Regions from separate parts of the Pseudomonas sp. 18173 genome, predicted to be linked through region 2. Evidence: predicted binding sites of a transcription regulator. Region 2 holds the regulator's gene; each other region holds the start of a gene.
What was found. The regulator sigma-54, encoded in region 2, starts transcription at its own class of promoters, with help from an activator protein. The targets are predictions, from matches to a motif close to ANTGGCATNNANNTTGCTNT.

Region 1: the regulator sigma-54 is predicted to act here: its motif matches at 2,264-2,283, upstream of glnK (P-II family nitrogen regulator).
Region 3: the regulator sigma-54 is predicted to act here: its motif matches at 2,117-2,136, upstream of glnA (type I glutamate--ammonia ligase).

The regions. Positions count from the first base shown of each region.
Region 1 covers NZ_JBKFTN010000018.1:68,892-76,177, reverse strand. The annotation lists gene ACLD1X_RS20160 (YifB family Mg chelatase-like AAA ATPase) at 1-1,473, opposite strand, end outside; gene ACLD1X_RS20155 (accessory factor UbiK family protein) at 1,810-2,070, opposite strand; gene glnK (P-II family nitrogen regulator) at 2,491-2,829, shown strand; gene ACLD1X_RS20145 (ammonium transporter) at 2,865-4,202, shown strand; gene ACLD1X_RS20140 (secondary thiamine-phosphate synthase enzyme YjbQ) at 4,416-4,841, shown strand; gene sutA (transcriptional regulator SutA) at 4,943-5,266, shown strand; partial or broken gene ACLD1X_RS20130 (metal ABC transporter ATP-binding protein) at 5,356-5,442, opposite strand; gene ACLD1X_RS20125 (HAD family hydrolase) at 5,453-6,160, opposite strand; gene xerC (tyrosine recombinase XerC) at 6,157-7,056, opposite strand; gene ACLD1X_RS20115 (DUF484 family protein) at 7,059-7,286, opposite strand, start outside.
Region 2 covers NZ_JBKFTN010000009.1:30,235-37,520, reverse strand. The annotation lists gene yjgA (ribosome biogenesis factor YjgA) at 1-503, opposite strand, end outside; gene pmbA (metalloprotease PmbA) at 612-1,958, shown strand; gene ACLD1X_RS12360 (HPr family phosphocarrier protein) at 2,109-2,384, opposite strand; gene rapZ (RNase adapter RapZ) at 2,400-3,257, opposite strand; gene ptsN (PTS IIA-like nitrogen regulatory protein PtsN) at 3,260-3,724, opposite strand; gene hpf (ribosome hibernation-promoting factor, HPF/YfiA family) at 3,737-4,045, opposite strand; gene ACLD1X_RS12340 (RNA polymerase factor sigma-54) at 4,120-5,613, opposite strand; gene lptB (LPS export ABC transporter ATP-binding protein) at 5,798-6,523, opposite strand; gene lptA (lipopolysaccharide transport periplasmic protein LptA) at 6,523-7,071, opposite strand; gene lptC (LPS export ABC transporter periplasmic protein LptC) at 7,058-7,286, opposite strand, start outside.
Region 3 covers NZ_JBKFTN010000015.1:26,041-33,326, forward strand. The annotation lists gene typA (translational GTPase TypA) at 1-308, opposite strand, end outside; gene thiI (tRNA uracil 4-sulfurtransferase ThiI) at 448-1,902, opposite strand; gene glnA (type I glutamate--ammonia ligase) at 2,231-3,637, shown strand; gene ACLD1X_RS17460 (cupin domain-containing protein) at 3,815-4,237, shown strand; gene ACLD1X_RS17465 (DUF4124 domain-containing protein) at 4,263-4,778, shown strand; gene ACLD1X_RS17470 (DUF4124 domain-containing protein) at 4,775-5,395, shown strand; gene glnL (nitrogen regulation protein NR(II)) at 5,626-6,711, shown strand; gene ntrC (nitrogen regulation protein NR(I)) at 6,708-7,286, shown strand, end outside.

The DNA of each region.
Region 1 (7,286 bases), on a different contig from region 2:
CTGCAGCGCCTCAGCCAGATGGTCGCGGGTGATGCCATCAACTTGCTCAAGGTCCGCCAGGGTGCGGGAGACTTTGAGCAGTCGATGGGCCGCTCGCAGCGACAAGGTCAATCGCTCACACGCCGTTTCCAGCCAGGCTTCGTCGGTTGTGGATAACTTGCAGTGTTCGCGCAGGCCCGGCAGATCAAGGAAAGCGTTCGCGCAGCCCTGGCGTTTTTGTTGTCGCTCTCGGGCGTCGGCAACCAGCACTGCGGCAGTAGCGGTGTCATCACCGGGTTTCAGCGCAGGGTTCAACGCTGTGGCTTCACGAGCGACGGTCAGGTGCAGGTCGATTCGGTCCAGCAACGGCCCCGACAGTTTGTTGCGGTAACGCTGGACCATGTCCGGTGTACAACTGCATTTGCCGCTGGGTTCGCCAAGATATCCACAGGGGCACGGGTTCATCGCGGCTACTAATTGGAAACGGGCCGGGAAGCGGACACGGTCCTTGGCGCGGGAGATTACGATGTGACCGGACTCAAGCGGCTCCCGTAGCACCTCCAATACCTTGCGATCAAACTCCGGGAGTTCGTCCAGAAACAGTACACCGTGGTGGGCGAGGGTGATTTCGCCGGGCTGCGGTTTCGAACCGCCTCCCACCAGCGCGGGCCCGGATGCCGAGTGATGTGGCTGGCGAAACGGCCGCTGCGGCCAATGGCTCAACGGCGAACAACTGACGACCGACTGAATCGCCGCCACTTCCAGTGCTTCATTTTCGGCCAGCGGCGGCAGCAATCCCGGCAGGCGGCTCGCCAACAGGGTTTTCCCCGTTCCCGGCGGCCCACTGAACAACAGGTTGTGAGCACCTGCGGCAGCGATCAGCAGCGCACGTTTGGCCGCGAGTTGCCCCTGCACTTCATTCAGGTCGGGATAAGGTTTGCTGGCATAGAGCAGGCCATTGGAGACATAAGGCTCAATCGGGGTATGCCCGTTGAAATGCGCAACGGCCTCAAGCAGATGATCCACGGCAATCACTTTCAGTCCCGAGGCCAGGCACGCCTCTTCAGCGTTAGCTCGCGGCACCATCAACCAGCGCCCGGCCTTGCGCGCCGCCAGCGCCGCCGGCAATACCCCGCGAACCGCCCGCACGGCACCTGACAGCGCCAACTCCCCAAGGCATTCCGCATCATCGAGCGTCAACGTCGGCACCTGCACACTGGCCGAGAGAATCCCCAGGGCAATCGCCAGATCGAAGCGCCCGCCATCCTTGGGCAAATCCGCCGGCGCCAGATTCAACGTGATCCGCCGCGCCGGAAATTGCAGCCCCGAATTGATGATCGCACTGCGCACCCGATCCTTGCTTTCCTTCACCGCCGCTTCGGGCAGGCCGACCATCGTCAGTGATGGCAAACCATTGGCCAGATGGACTTCAACGGTGACAGCGGGCGCATCCACGCCAATCTGGGCGCGGCTGTGGACGATGGAGAGGGACATGGTCGTTCCTTGAGATGACGGGAGCCGCTTCCTGCGGGCTTTTGAAGGGTAGTCGGGGGGAGGGAATTCTGGTGAGGCGGGTGAGGGGGCAAACTTTCACTGGATGTTGCGGGGACGGAGTGACCTAGGCAAACGCCACCTGTAGGAGCGAGCTTGCTCGCGAAAAACCCAAATGCGCCGCTGGTCATCCGGCTTTACGCGTTATCGTTCACGACCTTCACGACCTTCACGACCTTCACGACCTTCACGACCTTCACGACCTTCACGACCTTCACGACTTTCGCGAGCAAGCTCGCTCCTACAGTGGATTGGGTTCCACAGTGAGCATTTGCGGTGTTATTCGGTTGGTGGGTTCAGCTTCGCTTCCAGCTCGGCGACTTTCGCTTCGAGGCTTTCGAGGCGGGCGCGGGTGCGCGCCAGCACGACCATCTGACTGTCGAATTCTTCGCGACTCACCAAATCCAGTTTGCTGAAGCCACTTTGCAGCAACATTTTGAACTGGCTTTCGATTTCAGCTTTCGGCAGGGGCGTGTCGCCGCTGAAGAGGCGGGAGGCGGTGCCGGTCAGGGCGTCGAGGAAGTCTTTGGGCGCGAGCATGTGGGATGTCCTGATAACAATGGCAGGCAGTGTATCACGCAGTGTCTATAGTCATTTCCGCGGGCGAGGGGTGCACGCTTTTCGCGCATGGGGACGGGCGGCGTCGCACCGTTGTTGTGCGTAACACGTCGGCTGTTGTTGCGAAGTCGCTGTCATCAGCGGGCAAAGGCTTGAAAACAGTGAAATTTCCAGAGATGGCAAGCTTTCTGCTTAGACCCTCATGACCCATGCACTGATGCAGTCGCTGTGACGAATGCAGTGCGCCAAACGAAGCGCGGGGGAGTGTTTCGTCAGGAGCGGTTTGCTGGCGTCGGACGGGCAGGTAAGGCCGACGACGCGTTACAAAGCCAGGCACTGCGCTTAGACTTGAGACGGGTTTGTTTTCCTGGGGCAAGTCCACCAATTCGGGAGAGAGTTTTCATGAAGCTAGTCACTGCCATCATCAAGCCGTTCAAGCTGGACGACGTACGCGAGTCGCTGTCCGAGATCGGCGTGCAGGGCATTACCGTCACTGAAGTCAAAGGCTTTGGTCGGCAGAAGGGTCACACCGAGCTGTATCGCGGCGCGGAATACGTGGTCGATTTCCTGCCCAAGGTGAAGATCGACGTCGCCATCGACGACAAGGATCTGGACCGGGTAATCGAGGCCATCACCAAGGCTGCCAACACCGGCAAGATCGGTGACGGCAAGATCTTCGTGGTCAATCTGGAACAGGCGATTCGCATCCGTACCGGCGAAACCGATACCGACGCAATCTAAGCCGCCACAAACCCAACGCCCCAGGAGAAAACAATATGACTCTGCGTAAATTCGCAGGGCTAGGAGCCCTGTTGTCCATCGTAATGCCCAGCCTTGCTTTGGCGGCAGACGAAGTGGCGGCCCCGGTCCTCAACTCCGGCGACACTGCCTGGATGTTGACCTCTACAGCCTTGGTGCTGTTCATGACAATTCCCGGCCTCGCGCTGTTCTACGGCGGCATGGTTCGGTCGAAAAACATTCTTTCCGTGATGATGCAGTGCTTCGCCATTACCGGTCTGATCAGCGTCCTGTGGGTCATTTATGGCTACAGCATCGCGTTCGACACCACGGGCATGGAGCAGGGCGTCGTCAACTTCAACTCGTTCTTCGGCGGCATGGGCAAGGCGTTCCTCGCCGGCATCACGCCAGCCAGCCTGACCGGGCCTGCGGCGCTGTTCCCTGAGGCAGTGTTCGTCACCTTCCAGATGACTTTCGCGATCATCACCCCGGCGTTGATCGTCGGCGCCTTCGCCGAGCGGATGAAGTTCTCCGCAATGCTGGTGTTCATGGGCGTGTGGTTCACCCTGGTTTACGCGCCGATTGCGCACATGGTCTGGTCCGGTAACGGCGGCCTGTTGTGGGACTGGGGCGTTCTGGACTTCGCCGGCGGCACCGTGGTGCACATCAACGCCGGTGTGGCCGGTCTGGTTGCGTGCCTGGTGCTGGGCAAGCGCAAAGGCTTCCCGACCACGCCGATGGCGCCGCACAACCTCGGTTACACCCTGATGGGCGCGGCCATGCTGTGGGTCGGCTGGTTCGGTTTCAACGCCGGTTCCGCCGCTGCGGCCAATGGCACCGCCGGTATGGCGATGCTGGTGACGCAAATCGCTACCGCCGCTGCTGCACTGGGCTGGATGTTTGCCGAATGGATCACCCACGGCAAACCTAGCGCACTGGGTATCGCTTCGGGCGTGGTTGCCGGCCTGGTGGCAATCACCCCGGCTGCCGGTACCGTTGGCCCGATGGGCGCGCTGGTCATCGGTCTGGCGGCAGGCGTGGTGTGCTTCTTCTGTGCCACCACCCTGAAGCGCAAGCTCGGCTATGACGACTCCCTGGACGCCTTCGGCGTGCACGGTATCGGCGGTATCCTCGGCGCGATCCTGACCGGCGTGTTCGCCGCACCGTCCCTGGGTGGCTTCGGCACCGTGACCGACATCGCCGCACAAGTGTGGATTCAATGCAAAGGCGTGGGCTTCACGGTGATCTACACCGCGATCGCCACATTCATCATCCTCAAGGTGCTGGATGCGGTCATGGGCCTGCGCATCAACGAAGAAGAAGAAGCGGTCGGCATCGATCTGGCGCTTCACAACGAACGCGGCTACAACTTGTAAGTACGCGTGTAAAAACTTGCCCGGCTTGCCGGGCATTTTTTTGTCTGAAATTTGTCATTGAAGAGCGCGCTGAAAGGTTTTTTCCTACAGGTTTTACGATGTTTGCGTCGGGTGTGTTTGTGCAGTCGAAGGCTTACAGGATTGAAGGAATATTAGGGCCTTTGTTTTTTCCCAGAGCGCGCTAGAATGCGCCCCGAACGTGCGGAGAACTGTATGTGGCAACAGACTCTGATTACCTTGCGGGCGAGGCCCCGGGGCTTTCATCTGGTAACGGACGAGTTACTCGCCGGCCTGCCTGAACTCAAGGCGTGTCGGGTCGGTCTGTTGCATTTGTGGCTGCAGCATACCTCGGCGTCGTTGACCATCAACGAGAACGCCGATCCGGCGGTACGTCGCGACTTCGAACGGTTTTTCAATCGTCTGATCCCACAAGGAACAGACGGCTATGAGCATAACGACGAAGGCCTGGACGACCTCCCGGCGCACTTCAAGGCCAGCGTACTTGGCTGTCAGCTCAGTTTGCCGATTTCGGCAGGCCGGCTGGCGTTGGGGACCTGGCAAGGCATTTACCTGGGCGAGCACCGTGATCATGGCGGTGTCCGTAAAGTCCTCGCCACCGTGCACGGTGAAGAGGCATAACCGCTGGTCAGCAGCGGCCGTTGATTTTTTTCCGGCAGCCTTCGACAGAGGGCAAAGCTGGGCTATAACTAATCTGCTTTTCGCAAGTCATGAGGTAGAACATGAGCGACGATGATCTGGAAAACGACGACCTCGAAGTAGGCGACGACGACGAAACCGAAGAAGGTCTGGAAGCAGCGGCAGAAGACGTCGCTGAAGACGACGGCGGTGATGCCCCGGTTCCAACCGCCAAAGGCAAGGCCAAGGCAGCGGTATCGGTCGATGAGCTGCCGAGTGTCGAAGCCAAGAACAAGGAACGCGACGCCCTGGCCAAGGCCATGGAAGAGTTCCTGGCCCGTGGTGGCAAGGTGCAGGAAGTGGAGGCCAATGTGGTCGCCGATCCTCCCAAGAAGCCGGACAACAAGTACGGCAGCCGGCCTATCTGAGCCTGCTACCCGCTTGCTGAAAAAGCCCGCCGTCGCTGCGGGCTTTTTCATGCCTGAAACAAAACTTGTGGGTTGAATACTGTCCAGTGTGGGAGCGGGCTTGCTCGCGAATGCGGTGTACCAGTCGACATTGATGCTGGCTGACACGACGCCTTCGCGAGCAAGCCCGCTCCCACAGGTTTTGTGTCAGGCCGAAGCCTTGTTCCACCGCGCCAACAACGCCGGCAACTCGGTCAAACTGCGAATCTCGGCATCTGGCAGATGTTCAGCCTCCCAGGCCTTGCCCGCCGGGTTGAACCAGATCGCCCGCATTCCCGCCTGTTGCGCCCCGGCAATGTCATCACCCGGATGATCGCCGATGTGCACTGCGGTTTCAGCGGTTGCACCACCGCGTTGCAGCGCCTCATGAAACAGTCGCGCATCGGGTTTGGCGATACCGATGTCCTCGGCGCACAGCGCAAACTTGAAGTAGTCCGCCAGCCCCAGCCGACGCACATCGGCGTTGCCGTTGGTGACCACGCCTAGGGCGTAATGGTTGGCGAGGATTTCCAGGGTCGGTTCAACCTCCGGAAACACATCGATCTGATGGCGGGCGTGCAGAAACACTTCAAAACTCTTGTCCGCCAGGTCCGACGCCTCGTCATGCCCGTAACCGGACTCTTCCAGCGCATGGAACAGCACACGCCGACGTAGCGCGCTGATGCGGTGCTTGAGGCTTGGCTCGTTGCTCAATACTCGCTCGCGAATAGCCCACAGATGCTCCACCGGCACTGCTCCCAGATTGGGCGCGTGCTCGGTCAGCCATTCACGCAAAACGGCTTCGGCGCTGACGATGACCGGGGCGGTGTCCCACAGGGTGTCGTCGAGGTCGAAGGTAATCAACTGAATACTCATGAATCGTCGCCTTTCATGCGTTTGGCCCGTGGGTGGGCGCTGTCGTAGACCGCTGCCAGGTGCTGGAAGTCCAGGTGGGTGTAGATCTGCGTGGTCTTGATGTCTGAATGGCCGAGCAGTTCCTGCACCGCGCGCAGGTCCTGGGAGGACTCCAGCAGGTGGCTGGCAAAGGAGTGCCGCAGCATGTGCGGGTGCAGGTTTTGCCCCAGTTCGCGCTCGCCGGCCGCCTTGACCCGCACCTGGATCGCCCGTGGTCCGAGGCGCCGGCCTTGCTGGCTGACAAACACCGCATCGTCCGCCGGGTTGGCCATGGCCCGCAGGGGCAGCCACTGTTCCAGCGCCTCGCGGGCCTTTGTCCCTACCGGCAGCAGGCGGGTCTTGCTGCCTTTGCCGAGCACCTGGACCATGCCGTCCGCCAGGTCGAGCTGATCGAGGTTGAGCCCTGTCAGCTCCGAAAGTCGCAGCCCGGAGGAGTAGAACAACTCCAGGATCGCCTGGTCCCGACGGGCCAGGAAGTCATCTTCAACGCCGCCTTCCAGCAGTTGCAGGGCGCGGTCGGTGTCGAGGGTTTTCGGCAGGCGGCGTTCGCCTTTGGGCGGAGCCAGGCCGTTGGCCGGGTCGTGGTCGCACAGGCCTTCGCGGTTCAGGTAGTGATAAAGCCCGCGAACGGCCGACAGCAATCGCGCCAGGCTGCGGGAGGACTGGCCCTGGGCGTGCAGGCGGGCAATCAGGCTGCGCAGGCGCTGGATGTCCAGCGCCGCCCAGCTGCCGATGTTCTGCTTGATGCACCAGCCCAGCACTTTATCGAGGTCTCGGCGATAGGCCGACAGCGTATGCGGCGACACCTGCCGCTCACTGCGCAGGTGTTCGCAGTAAGCGTCCAGTTGCCGTTCCATGTTCAGCGTACCGAGCGCAGGGAGTTGTTGACCCGTGGCAGCACGCGACCCATGACTTCAGCGATGTAGCTCAGGAACAGGGTGCCTACCGAGCTTTTGTAGTGCTGCGGATCGCGGCTGGCGATGGCCAGAATGCCGTGGATGCCCTGGTGGCTGATGGCAACGACCGCGGTGGAGCCGATCTGCTTGCGCTGTTCTTCGCCGAACAGGAAGTCCAGCTCATGTTCGCG
Region 2 (7,286 bases):
TCGTCCAGCTCACGGATGTACTTGAAGATTTTACGGCTGGAAGCAGGAGGCTTGTTTTGCGCAACCTCATGCTGGGCCTGACGGATCATGGAACGCAGTTGCTGGCGATCGGCGTCAGGGTAGTCGACGACGAATTTTTCCAGAACGGCATCGTCACCGGCAATCAGGCGATCTCGCCAGCGCTCCAGGTTGTGGAAACGCTCGTTGTACTGGCGAGTGGAGGCATCGAGTTGATCGAGCAAGACCAGAATGGCGTCAGTGTCCTGATCGCGCATCAGCTTGCCGATGAACTGAAGGTGTCGCTTACGCGCGATGTTCGCGGTGTGCTTGGGCGCATCGGCCAGGGCCCGGCGCAAGGCGTCGGTCAAGGGCAGCTTTGCAACCAAGTCAGGCTTGAGTGTTGTAAGGCGCTCGCCAAGGTCAACCAGAGCATGAAGCTCGCGTTTAACCTGGGATTTGCTTTTTTCTCCCGTATCGAGGGAGTCGTCGTAAGAATCAACCATGGTGGCAGTCCGCAAAGAAACGCCGCCATGATAACCAGTCGGGGGCCGCTTGTCCGGCCCGGTCGCTCGATGACCGTTACCGAAAGCAGAATTTGAGTGGAGAACAGCATGAGTGCAGTTGAAAGCGTCGGCCCACAAGCGTTGCCGGCACTGCAGGAACAAGTCGAGCAGATCATCGCTGAAGCCAGACGCCAAGGGGCCAGTGCCTGTGAAGTGGCGGTGTCACTGGAGCAGGGTTTATCGACTTCGGTGCGCCAGCGTGAAGTCGAAACGGTCGAATTCAACCGCGATCAGGGGTTTGGCATCACCTTGTACGTCGGCCAGCGCAAAGGCTCGGCCAGCACTTCGGCCAGTGGTCCGGAAGCGATCCGCGAAACGGTTGCCGCTGCACTGGCCATCGCCAGGCACACTTCGGAAGACGAAGCCTCGGGCCTGGCGGATGCTGCGCTGATGGCGCGGGACATTCAGGATTTCGACCTGTTCCACCAGTGGGACATTACTCCGGAACAAGCCATCGAACAGGCCCTGGCCTGCGAAGCCGCGGCGTTTGCCGCCGACAGCCGGATCAAGAACGCCGACGGCACGACCCTCAGTACCCATCAGGGCTGCCGCGTTTATGGCAACAGCCACGGGTTCATCGGCGGTTACGCATCGACTCGTCACAGCTTGAGCTGCGTGATGATCGCCGAAGCGGACGGCCAGATGCAGCGCGATTACTGGTATGACGTGAACCGCCAGGGCAATCTGCTCGCCGACCCGGTCAGCATCGGCCAGCGCGCTGCGCAACGGGCGGCGAGCCGTCTGGGCGCGCGTCCGGTGCCGACTTGCGAGGTGCCGGTGTTGTTTTCCGCAGAGTTGGCCGGGGGGCTGTTCGGCAGTTTCCTGTCGGCGATTTCCGGTGGCAGCCTGTATCGCAAGTCTTCGTTCCTTGAGGGTACTCTCGGCCAGAAACTGTTTCCGGAGTGGCTGACCATCGACGAGCGTCCGCACCTGATGCGTGCCATGGGCAGCGCAGCGTTCGACGGTGACGGCTTGGCAACCTACGCCAAACCATTCGTCGAAAAAGGCGAGCTGGTGTCATACATCCTCGGTACCTACTCCGGTCGCAAGCTGGGCATGCCGAGCACGGCCAACGCCGGCGGCGTGCACAATCTGTTCGTCACCCATGGTGATGAAGACCAGGCGGCCTTGCTGCGGCGCATGGGGCGCGGCTTGTTGGTCACCGAGTTGATGGGCCAGGGGCTGAACATGGTCACGGGCGATTACTCCCGGGGTGCGGCGGGATACTGGGTCGAGAACGGCGAAATCCAGTTCGCGGTCCAGGAAGTGACCATCGCCGGCAACATGCGCGACATGTTCAAGCAGATCGTCGCGGTCGGTAATGATCTCGAACTTCGCAGCAACATCCGCACCGGTTCGGTGCTGATCGAGCGGATGACCGTAGCGGGCAGTTAATCTCCCGTGACAAAAAAGGCGCGCCACCCAATGGGTGGCGCGCCTTTTTTATGGTTCTTCACGGAGTCTGGAGAAACAAAGAAACAAGAACGCCGATTTGCTTGATGATGGTGATGGATACGGCGCCCCCTCACCACAAAGCCGCGGCGTTTACTCGCCTTCGTCGAAGTAATTGTTGATCAGGGCTACCAGCGCATCCATCGCTTCCTGTTCCTGCTCGCCTTCCGTGCTCAGATGGATTTTCGTGCCCTTGCCGGCAGCGAGCATCATCATGGCCATGATGCTTTTTCCATCGACGGTGGATTCCGGGGTGCGACCCACGCGGATCGTGCAATCCTTGAATTGGCCGGCAACACCAACGAATTTTGCCGACGCCCGGGCATGCAAACCCAGTTTATTGATGATTTCGATTTCCAGAGCAGGCATCGCGATGTGAATCCTTTAGCTGAGGTCGCGGTGGCGAACCTGGACGTTCTTCAGGGATTTTTGCAGCGTCTGCCCCAGACGCTCGGTCAGGTAGACGGAGCGGTGATGTCCGCCAGTGCAGCCAATGGCAATGGTGACGTAGGCGCGGTTGCTGGCGGCAAAACGAGGCAGCCACTTTAGCAGGTATGTGGAAATGTCCTGGAACATCTCTTCGACATCCGGCTGTGCCGCCAGATATTCGGCAACCGGTTGATCAAGCCCTGACTGCTCGCGCAATTCCGGTTTCCAGTAAGGGTTGGGCAGGCAACGCACATCGAACACCAGGTCGGCGTCCACCGGCATGCCGCGTTTGAACCCGAAGGATTCCACCAGGAACGCAGTGCCGGGTTCCGGCTGATTCAACAGGCGCAGCTTGATGGCATCGCGCAGTTGATACAGGTTCAGGTTGGTGGTGTTGATCTTGAGATCGGAGAGGTCGGCAATCGGCCCGAGCAGCACGCTCTCGACGTTGATGGCTTCGGCCAGCGAGCGATTGGCGTTGCTCAGGGGGTGGCGCCGGCGGGTTTCCGAGAAGCGCTTGAGCAGGGTTTCTTCGTCGGCGTCCAGGTACAGGACATCGCACTGGATATGGCGGTTGCGGACTTCTTCGAGCAGGTCGGGGAAGCGTGACAGGTGGCTGGGCAGGTTGCGGGCGTCAATGGAGACGGCGACCAGCGGCTGCAACAGTTCGGTATGAATCAGCGCTCGTTCGGCCAGTTCCGGCAGCAGGCCGGCAGGCAGATTGTCGATGCAGTAGTACCCGTTGTCCTCAAGGACGTTGAGGGCGGTACTTTTACCTGAGCCGGAACGGCCACTGACGATGATCAAGCGCATGATTACTGACCGTTTTGCTCGTCCAGGACAACCTGATACAGGGCTTCATTGCTTGGGGCGCTGCGCAGTTTGTCGCGCACGTCCTTGCGGTCGAGCATGCTGGCGATCTGGCGCAGCAGCTCAAGGTGCGCATCGGTGGCGGCTTCCGGGACCAGCAGCACGAACAGCAGGTCAACCGGCGCGCCGTCGATGGCGTCGAAATCGATCGGGGCGTCCAGGTGCATCAAGGCGCTGATGGGCGAAACACAGCCCCTGAGACGGCAGTGTGGAATAGCGATGCCGTTGCCAAAACCTGTGGAACCGAGTTTTTCACGGGCAATCAGCGCCTCGAAGACATCTTGCATCTCCAGAGCCGGCACTTCGCGGGCGATCAGATTGGCAATTTGTTCGAGGGCTTTCTTTTTACTGCCACCCGGCACGTTCACCAGGGAACGGCCGGGGGTCAGGATACTTTCAAGTCGGATCATGGGTTGGGAGTGTTAACGACCGGTTGCGCCCTGAAGGAGGCTCTGGGTCTTTTCCTTATGCTTTTTGAGTTGTTTATCCAGCTTGTCGGTGAGTGCATCGATCGCGGCGTACATATCGGTATGTTCCGCGTTTGCGACCACTTCATTCCCGGGAATATGCAGCGTGGCTTCGATTTTCTGCTTCAGTTTTTCGACGGTCATCGTGACCTGCACGTTAGTGATCTTGTCGAAATGACGCTCCAATCGTTCGAGTTTTTCGCCGATGTAGGAGCGAAGAGGTTCGGTCACTTCCAGTTGGTGTCCACTGATGTTGACTTGCATACAGCTTCTCCTTCGTTGCCAGTGCATAAAGCGGTAGACCAGATGATCTACCACTGGAACGCTGTGGCGTGGCCCTACATCAACCGCTTGCGTTCGCTCGAAGGCGCGATCCCGAGGGATTCGCGGTACTTGGCGACGGTGCGGCGGGCCACCTGAATGCCTTGTGCCTCCAGTAAACCAGCGATCTTGCTGTCACTCAACGGCTTTTTCTGATTTTCCGCGGCAACCAGTTTTTTGATAATCGCCCGGATCGCCGTGGACGAGCATTCGCCGCCTTCGGAGGTGCTTACGTGACTTGAGAAAAAGTATTTCAGTTCATAAATGCCCCGGGGGGTGTGCATGAACTTCTGGGTGGTCACCCGTGAAATCGTCGACTCATGCATGCCGACCGCTTCGGCGATGTCATGCAGGACCAGCGGCTTCATGGCTTCGTCGCCATATTCGAGGAACCCGCGCTGATGCTCGACGATCTGGGTGGCAACCTTCATCAGGGTCTCGTTACGGCTTTGCAGGCTCTTGATGAACCAGCGGGCCTCCTGCAACTGATTGCGCATGAAGGTGTTGTCGGCACTGGTGTCGGCGCGGCGCACGAACCCGGCGTACTGGGCGTTGACCCGCAGCCGTGGCACCGACTCCTGATTCAGCTCCACCAGCCAGCGCTCGTTGTCCTTGCGCACGATGACGTCAGGCACGACGTATTCGGCTTCGGTGGACTCGATCTGCGAGCCCGGACGCGGATTGAGGCTCTGGACCAGTTCGATGACCTGGCGCAGCTCGTCTTCCTTGAGCTTCATGCGGCGCATCAACTGGCTGTAGTCGCGACTGCCGAGCAAGTCGATGTAGTCGGTGACCAGGCGCTTGGCCTCGGCCAGCCAGGGGGTCTTGGCCGGCAGCTGGCGCAATTGCAGCAGCAGGCATTCGCCCAGGTTGCGGGCGCCGATGCCGGCGGGCTCGAATTGCTGGATGCGGTGCAGGACGGCTTCGATTTCGTCCAGTTCGATGTCCAGTTCCGGATCGAAGGCTTCGAGGATCTCCTCGAGGGTTTCGTCCAGATAGCCCTGATTGTTGATGCAGTCGATCAGGGTCACGGCGATCAGGCGATCGGTATCGGACATCGGAGCCAGGTTCAGTTGCCACAGCAAATGACTTTGCAGGCTTTCGCCGGCCGAGGTGCGGGTGGTGAAGTCCCACTCGTCGTCATCGTTGCTGGGCAGGCTGCTGGCGCTGGTCTGGTAAACGTCTTCCCATGCGGTGTCGACGGGGAGTTCGTTGGGAATGCGCTCGTTCCAGTCGCCCTCATCGAGGTTATCCACCGTCGGCGCGCTTTCCTGGTAGGAGGGTTCCTGGATGTCGGTGTTGGGCTTTTGTTCGGCGTTGTCGGCCAGGGGGTCGGAATTGTCGAAGTCGTCGCCTTCTTCCTGGCGTTCGAGCATCGGATTGGACTCCAGGGCCTCCTGGATTTCCTGTTGCAGGTCCAGGGTCGACAATTGGAGCAGGCGGATGGCCTGTTGCAGCTGCGGTGTCATCGTCAGCTGCTGGCCCATTCTCAAGACTAGCGATGGTTTCATGGCTGGGGCTTAACACCTTATTCGCCGGCGCACATGCGCCATCCACTACAGGGCGCCGGGGCGCCAAACATAAGCAAATTATATGCCCGAAACTGCAGCGTTTGCCTAGAGCGCTGTAACAATAAAAAAGTGTTGATTTTTTATCGGGACAAGCGCTCGGGCGACCTGCCAGATGCCGCTGCCTTTACAGGCGGAACTCATGGCCCAGATACACTTCCTTGACCAGGTTGTTGGCCAGGATGGTCTCTGCGTCACCTTCGGCGATCAGTTGGCCGTCGTTGACGATATAGGCGGTTTCACAGATATCCAGGGTTTCACGAACGTTGTGGTCCGTGATCAGCACGCCAATGCCCTTGGCCTTGAGGTGGTGAATGATCTGCTTGATGTCCCCGACCGAAATCGGGTCCACGCCGGCGAAGGGTTCGTCGAGGAGGATGAATTTCGGGTTGGTGGCCAGGGCCCGGGCGATTTCCACACGCCGGCGCTCGCCGCCGGACAGGCTCATGCCGAGGTTGTCGCGGATGTGGCTGATGTGGAATTCCTGCAGCAGGCTTTCCAGCTCCTTGCGACGGCCGGCCTTGTCGAGTTCCTTGCGGGTCTCGAGGATGGCCATGATGTTGTCGGCCACCGACAGTTTGCGGAAGATCGATGCTTCCTGCGGCAAGTAGCCGATGCCGGCCTTTGCGCGGCCGTGCATCGGCTGGTGGCTGACGTCCAGGTCGTCGATCAGGACGCGGCCCTGGTCGGCTTGCACCAGGCCGACGATCATGTAGAAGCAAGTGGTCTTGCCGGCACCGTTCGGGCCAAGCAGGCCGACGATCTGGCCGCTGTCGATGGACAGGCTGACATCACGCACGACCTGGCGGCTCTTGTAGCTCTTGGCCAGATGCTGAGCTTTCAGAGTTGCCATTACTGGGCCTTTTTCTCGTCGGTTTTCTTCTTCGGCTGGATCACCATGTCGATACGCGGACGTGGTGCGGTCACGGAGGCACCGGTCGCACGGCCGGCCGTAGCAACCTGTTTTACCGTGTCGTAGACGATTTTCTCGCCTTCGGTGGTGCTGCCGTCATCACTGATGACCTTGGCCTGGTCGATCAGCACGATGCGGTTTTGCTGGGCATGGTACTGAATGGTCTTGCCGTAGCCCTGGATCGGTTTCGGCGAGTCGACTTTCTGCTTCTGCTCGAAATACGCCAGGTTGCCCACCGAAGTCACGACATCGATGTCGCCAGCCGGAGTGCGGGTGAGCGTGACGGTATTGCCTTTAACAATCATCGAGCCCTGGGTGATGATCACATCGCCCTTGTACGTGGCAACGCCTTGCTTGTCGTCCAGCTGGGCGTCGTCCGCCTGGACGCGAATGGGTTGTTCACTATCGTTCGGCAGAGCCCAGGCGCTCACGCTTCCCAGTGCTGCGCCCAGACTGAGCAAAATCGGGAGGGTTTTAACGAGCCTCATACTGTCCTCTTACGTTCGATAGCAGGTGTATCCTGCTTTCTTTCAAATACGCTTTCATTCCCTTGCCAGTCGATACACCGCCAGCGCCGTCGATTCTAACGTCTTGCTCGGTCTGCGCATATTGCTGCTGCGGGAACACGGTCATGCGGGTGCTGGTGATCAGGGTTTTACGGTTTTTCTCGTCGAAGCGCGTGATGCGCACGTCATCGATCAGT
Region 3 (7,286 bases), on a different contig from region 2:
TCTTGAGCGTCAACCAGCAGCAGAACGGAGTCGACCATCGACATTACGCGTTCAACTTCACCGCCGAAGTCGGCGTGGCCCGGGGTGTCCACGATGTTGATGTGGTAGCCGTTCCAGTTGATGGCGGTGTTTTTCGCCAGAATGGTAATACCGCGCTCTTTTTCCTGGTCGTTGGAGTCCATCACGCGCTCGTCGTTGAGCTCGTTGCGCTCCAGGGTGCCGGATTGACGCAGGAGTTTGTCTACCAGGGTGGTTTTACCATGGTCAACGTGGGCAATGATGGCGATGTTGCGTAGATTTTCGATCACTTGTGTATCTCGATCAGAGGATTCGGTGTGCTGACAAGTCTTGGCAGCGATTAACAGTAGCGTCCGTGAAAGCCGTTACAGCTTGACGGCGGCATCGGGGGGCCGGTGACGCAAGCCACAGGCAAACAGCCCCGGGCACTTAGCTCGGTCGATAAACGCGCACATTGGCATGCCCCTCACTGAGCAAATGGTGGGCATGCAGGCGACTCATCACGCCTTTGTCGCAATACAGCAGGTACTGGCGAGTAGGGTCCAGTTCCTTGAAACGAGCGTTCAGTGCATAAAACGGCATCGTTTGTACCTCGATGCCAGCAAGGTCCAGCGGGTCGTCTTCAGCGGCATCCGGGTGACGGATGTCGATGACGATCTGACCGGCCAGCGCTTCGCTGACTTCTTCAATCTGCAAGTCCTGGCCCAATTCGTCGATCACGCGATCGATCGGCACCAGCTTGGCGTTTTCGAGCGCACGCTCGAGCACCGCCATATCGAATTCTTTCTCTTCGTGCTCGACACGGTAGCGTTTGGCGGCCGTCTTCGGATTGACCGAGATGACGCCGCAGTACTCCGGCATGTGTCGGGCGAAATCGGCGGTGCCGATCTCGTTGGCCGTGTCGATGATGTCCTGCTTGTGGCTGGCGATCAGCGGGCGCAAGACCAGTTTGTCGGTCACGCAATCGATCACGGACAGGTTCGGCAGCGTCTGGCTCGACACCTGGGAGATCGCCTCACCGGTCACCAGCGCTTCGATGTGCAGTCGATCGGCAATCCGGGAGGAAGCGCGCAACATCATACGCTTCAATACTACGCCCATATGACTGTTATCGACTTTGCCGAGAATTTCTCCCAGCACTTCTTCGAAAGGCACACTGACAAATAACACGCGTTGGGAGCTGCCGTACTTCTTCCAGATGAAATGCGCGACTTCCATGACGCCCAGTTCGTGGGCACGTCCGCCCAGGTTGAAGAAGCAGAAGTGCGCCATCAGGCCGCGGCGCATGATCTGGTAGGCCGCAACGGTGGAATCGAAGCCGCCGGACATCAGCACCAGCGTCTGCTCCAGGGCACCCAGCGGATAGCCGCCGATGCCGTTGTGCTGGCTGTGGATCACGAACAACCGTTGGTCGCGAACTTCGATGCGGACTTCGATTTCCGGCTTTTTCAGGTCGATCCCGGCGGCACCGCACTGACGGCGCAACTGGCTGCCGACATATTTCTCGATATCGATCGAGCTGAACGGGTGCTTGCCGGCGCGCTTGCAACGCACCGAGAAGATCTTGCCGGCCAGCGCATCACCGTAGTGCTGCTTGCATTTTTCAACGATGTCGTCGAAATCGCCCAGCGGGTACTCGTCGATTTGCAGGAAGTGCGCGATACCCGGCATGCAGCTCAGGCGCTCGCCCATCTCTTTCAGGGCCTTGGGGTCGCTGACGCGGGTTTCCAGCTCGAGGTTGTCCCACACGCCGTTCACCACCACAGCCGGGTCCAGATCGCGGAGCACGGCACGGATGTTCTTGGCCAACTGGCGGATGAAACGCATCCGTACCGGGCGGCTCTTGATGGTGATCTCTGGAAAGACTTTTACGATTAATTTCATGGAAACAGCGCGCGCGAGGCCTGCCGAAAAAGGGGGGCGCGGATTATAGCGGAAATTGCTCAAGGTTTAACCAATTAATGTGCAGAAGGTTTCGAGCGCACCAAAACAGGTCACTTCGCAATTTCGACGCCACATTGTAGGGCGGGATTTTCCGCTTTAAGGTGCTTTTGCGTCTTATAAGCGTGAATTTGGAGCAAAAAACCCATGCTGGGGCACTGGCATGCAATTTGCTCCCTTGTGAGGCAGGTTGCCTTGGCAGAGTATTCGCGCCGGCATCACAAACATTAAGGGCATCCACTACCCGCCCTAATCCACCCCGGAGGACAGTATGTCGAAGTCGGTTCAACTCATCAAAGATCATGACGTCAAGTGGATTGATCTGCGCTTCACGGACACCAAAGGCACTCAGCACCACGTGACCATGCCGGCTCGCGACGGGCTGGATGAAGACTTCTTCGAAGTCGGCAAGATGTTCGACGGCTCCTCCATCGCTGGCTGGAAAGGCATCGAAGCTTCCGACATGATCCTCATGCCGGACGACAGCACTGCCGTACTGGACCCGTTCACCGAAGAGCCGACCCTGATCCTGACCTGCGACATCGTCGATCCTTCGAGCATGCAAGGCTACGATCGCGACCCACGTGCTATCGCCAAGCGCGCTGAAGAGCATCTGAAAGCCTCCGGCATTGGCGACACCGTATTCTGCGGCCCGGAGCCAGAGTTCTTCATCTTCGACCAGGTGAAGTTCAAGTCCGACATCTCCGGTTCGATGTTCAAGATCTACTCCGAACAAGGTTCGTGGATGTCCGACCAGGACGTGGAAGGCGGCAACAAGGGCCACCGTCCAGGCGTCAAAGGCGGCTACTTCCCGGTTCCACCGTTCGACCACGACCACGAAATCCGTACCTCCATGTGCAACGCACTGGAAGAAATGGGCCTGACCGTCGAAGTTCACCACCACGAAGTGGCAACTGCCGGCCAGAACGAAATCGGCGTCAAGTTCAACACCCTGGTGAAGAAAGCCGACGAAACCCAAACCCTGAAGTACGTCGTGCACAACGTTGCCGATGCCTACGGCCGTACCGCTACCTTCATGCCTAAGCCGCTGTACGGTGACAACGGTTCGGGTATGCACGTACACATGTCGATCTGGAAGGATGGCAAGAACACCTTCGCAGGCGAAGGCTATGCCGGCCTGTCCGACACTGCCCTGTACTTCATCGGCGGCATCATCAAGCACGGTAAGGCCCTGAACGGCTTCACCAACCCGGCGACCAACTCCTACAAGCGTCTGGTTCCAGGCTTCGAAGCTCCAGTGATGCTGGCCTACTCGGCTCGCAACCGTTCCGCTTCGATCCGTATTCCTTACGTGTCGAGCCCTAAAGCCCGCCGTATCGAAGCACGCTTCCCGGATCCGGCTGCCAACCCGTACCTGTGCTTCGCCGCACTGATGATGGCTGGCCTGGACGGTATCCAGAACAAGATCCACCCTGGCGACGCCGCTGACAAAAACCTGTACGACCTGCCGCCTGAAGAGGCCAAAGAGATCCCACAAGTTTGCGGCAGCCTGAAAGAAGCCCTGGAAGAGCTGGACAAAGGTCGTGCGTTCCTGACCAAAGGCGGCGTTTTCAGCGACGATTTCATCGACGCTTACATCGCCCTGAAAAGCGAAGAAGAAATCAAGGTACGTACCTTCGTACACCCACTGGAATACGAGCTGTACTACAGCTGCTGATCCGGTAGCGCCTGCGCAAGCGGCGTGACAAAAAGAGGCCTCCTTCGGGAGGCCTTTTTTGTGGGCAACTTCTCACGCAAGGAGTCCATGTTTCCCCGGGCATTCACGGCAACGTCCGGCTTAAAAAAATATGAGCCACCCGTAGCCTGTACCGTCTTGAAATCAAAGGACGGAAACATGAAGCGATCCATGCTCCCCCCGCTGCTTGCCACCCTCATCACTGTTGCGCTACAGGGCTGTAGTAACTCAACGCCCACAGCAGCGATTGAGCGCAAAGTCCTGTTGCAAAGCAGCACATCCTGGGACAGCACGCCTTACACCCATTACCCTTACGCCGAACCAGAACTGTCAGTGCTCAAACTGAAAATTCCGGCCAATACACAACTTCCATGGCATACCCATGCCATGCCAAATGCGGCGTATATCCTCAGCGGCGAGCTGACGATAGAGAGCAAGGACAGTGGCCAGATCCGCCGCGTCAGGCAAGGCGAAGCAGTGGCCGAGATGGTCAATATCACCCACCGCGGAGTCACCGGTGATGAACCGGTAGAACTTGTTGTGTTCTATGCTGGCAGCGAGGGTATTCCATTGGCGGAGTAGTCTTTGCTTCACACAGGGAGTCTGAATGCGGCCACTTTTATTTCTTCTACTGCTGTCCTTCATGTTTCCTGTGATGGCCCAAATCTACAAATACACCGATGCCGCCGGCAATACCGCCTACAGCAATCAACCGCCCAATGGCATTGACGCCCGGGCGGTTGATTTGCCACCGATCAACAGCATCGAGCGTCAACCGCCCATCGATCCGGCGCAACCTCTGTCAGGCGATGACACCGAGCCGGCCCACCGCGCCTACGAAAAACTGGAACTCACCGGCCTGCCCACCACAGAAGCGTTACGCGCCAACAATGGCACCTTCACGATCAACGTAATGATCAAACCGCGCCTGCAAGGCTCCCATCTGTTGCGCCTGCTGCTGGACGGTCAGCCCTACGGCCAGCCAGGCAATGTGCCGATCCTGCAACTGGTGAACATCGATCGCGGCGAACACCGCCTCGCCGTGCAAGTGATCGATGGCGAAAAAATAGTGCAGCAAAGCCCAACCACGACCTTCACCGTGCAACGGGCACACTCGCCTTGAAAACCTGGTTGCTGATCGCCTGCTTCATCGCGCTGCCCGCGTCGGCGGAGGTCTTCACTTACGTTGACCCCCAAGGCAACCGGGTTTTCACTGACCACCCCAAACCCGGTAACACCAGGCCTGTACCGCTGACAAAGAGCAATCGAATAGCGGCCAACCCCGCCCCTGCAACGCCGTTGATTGCCCAGGGCAGCCCTGAAGTACAAGTGCCGTTCCACTATGACGTGCTGCGCATCCTGGTCCCGGAACCCGACGCAACCATCCGCAACAACACCGGCGAACTCATCGTCAGCGTCACCAACGAGCCCGGCCTGCAACCCGGTCATCGCTACCGGTTGCTGCTCGATGGCGAGCCTACCGCCGAACCCGGCTTGAGCCCGGTATTCCCGTTGAGCAATATCGATCGCGGCAGCCATACCCTGTCCGTGGAAATTCTCGATGAGCAGGGACGCATCGTCGAACGCACCGCCAGCCAACCCTTCCACGTGCAGCGCACATCTATCGCCCAGAAGCGCAAGATCAAGCCCTGCACCCTCGATGACTACGGTGAGCGGCCGGAATGCCCCCTCAGCGACAAGCCCGCTGAAGAAAAAAATCCGTTCCTGCGACTTTTCTAACCTCGTTCAGGTTTGCGCACTATATTGGTGCAAACATATGCACCGTACTCACATTCCAACCCATTTTGGTTCGAAACTACCCGCGAAAGCTGGCAAAGCGCCACGCAAACGAGCGTCAAACGCCTGTTTCAGGCGCCGAACGCTTCTTTTCGGAGCCTTGGTTTGGTTTTTGCATTTTGCCCGTATCAGCGCTGTTTTCTTGCGCATGCTCTGCCCTAAAAGAGGTCCCGATGACCATTAGCGACGCACTCCACCGTTTGCTACTCGATAACCTCACCACCGCCACCATCCTGCTCGACGCCGAACTGCGCCTCGAGTACATGAACCCGGCGGCGGAGATGCTGCTGGCTATCAGCGGCCAGCGCAGCCATGGGCAGTTCATTAGTGAGTTGTTTACCGAATCGGCCGAAGCGCTGAATTCGTTGCGCCAGGCTGTCGAACAAGCGCACCCGTTCACCAAGCGCGAAGCCATGCTCACCGCCCTCACCGGCCAGACCCTGACCGTTGACTACGCCGTAACGCCGATCCTGAGCAATGGCGACACGATGCTGCTGCTCGAGGTCCACCCTCGAGACCGCTTGCTGCGGATCACCAAGGAAGAAGCGCAGCTGTCCAAGCAGGAAACCAGCAAGATGCTGGTGCGTGGCCTGGCCCATGAAATCAAGAACCCCTTGGGCGGGATCCGCGGCGCGGCGCAATTGCTGGCCCGCGAACTGCCGGAAGAAAGCCTGCGCGACTACACCAACGTCATCATCGAAGAAGCCGACCGCCTGCGTAATCTGGTGGATCGCATGCTCGGCTCCAACAAGCTGCCGTCACTGGCCCTGTGCAATGTCCACGAAGTGCTGGAGCGTGTCTGCCAACTGGTGGAGGCTGAAAGCCAGGGTTGCATCACTTTGGTGCGCGACTACGACCCAAGCATCCCCGACGTGTTGATCGACCGTGAACAGATGATTCAGGCCGTGCTGAACATCGTGCGCAACGCGATGCAGGCCATCAGCAGCCAGAACGAACTGCGCCTGGGTCGCATCAGCCTGCGCACCCGGACCATGCGTCAGTTCACCATCGGCCACGTGCGCCATCGCCTGGTGACCAAGATCGAGATCATCGACAACGGTCCGGGCATCCCTGCGGAGCTTCAGGAAACCATTTTCTTCCCCATGGTCAGCGGTCGTCCGGACGGTACCGGGCTGGGCCTGGCCATTACCCAGAACATCATCAGCCAGCACCAGGGCCTGATCGAATGTGACAGCCACCCCGGCCACACCACCTTCTCGATCTTTCTGCCACTGGAACAAGGAGCCACATCGACATGAGCCGTAGTGAAACCGTGTGGATCGTCGATGACGACCGTTCTATCCGTTGGGTCCTGGAAAAAGCCTTGCAACAGGAAGGCATGACCACGCAAAGCTTCGACAGCGCCGATGGCGTGATGAGCCGCCTGGCGCGCCAGCAACCGGACGTGATCATTTCCGACATCCGCATGCCCGGCGCCAGCGGCCTGGACCTTCTGGCGCGGATTCGCGAGCAGCATCCACGGTTGCCGGTCATCATCATGACCGCTCACTCCGATCTGGACAGCGCTGTCGCGTCCTATCAGGGCGGCGCCTTCGAGTACCTGCCCAAGCCGTTCGACGTCGATGAAGCGGTTTCCCTGGTCAAGCGCGCCAATCAGCACGCCCAGGAACAACAAGGCCTGGAAGTCGCCCCGACCCTGACCCGCACCCCGGAAATCATCGGTGAAGCACCGGCGATGCAGGAGGTGTTTCGCGCCATCGGCCGCCTGAGCCACTCCAACATCACCGTGCTGATCAACGGCGAATCCGGTACCGGCAAAGAACTGGTGGCCCACGCCCTGCACCGCCACAGCCCGCGGGCAGCGTCGCCGTTC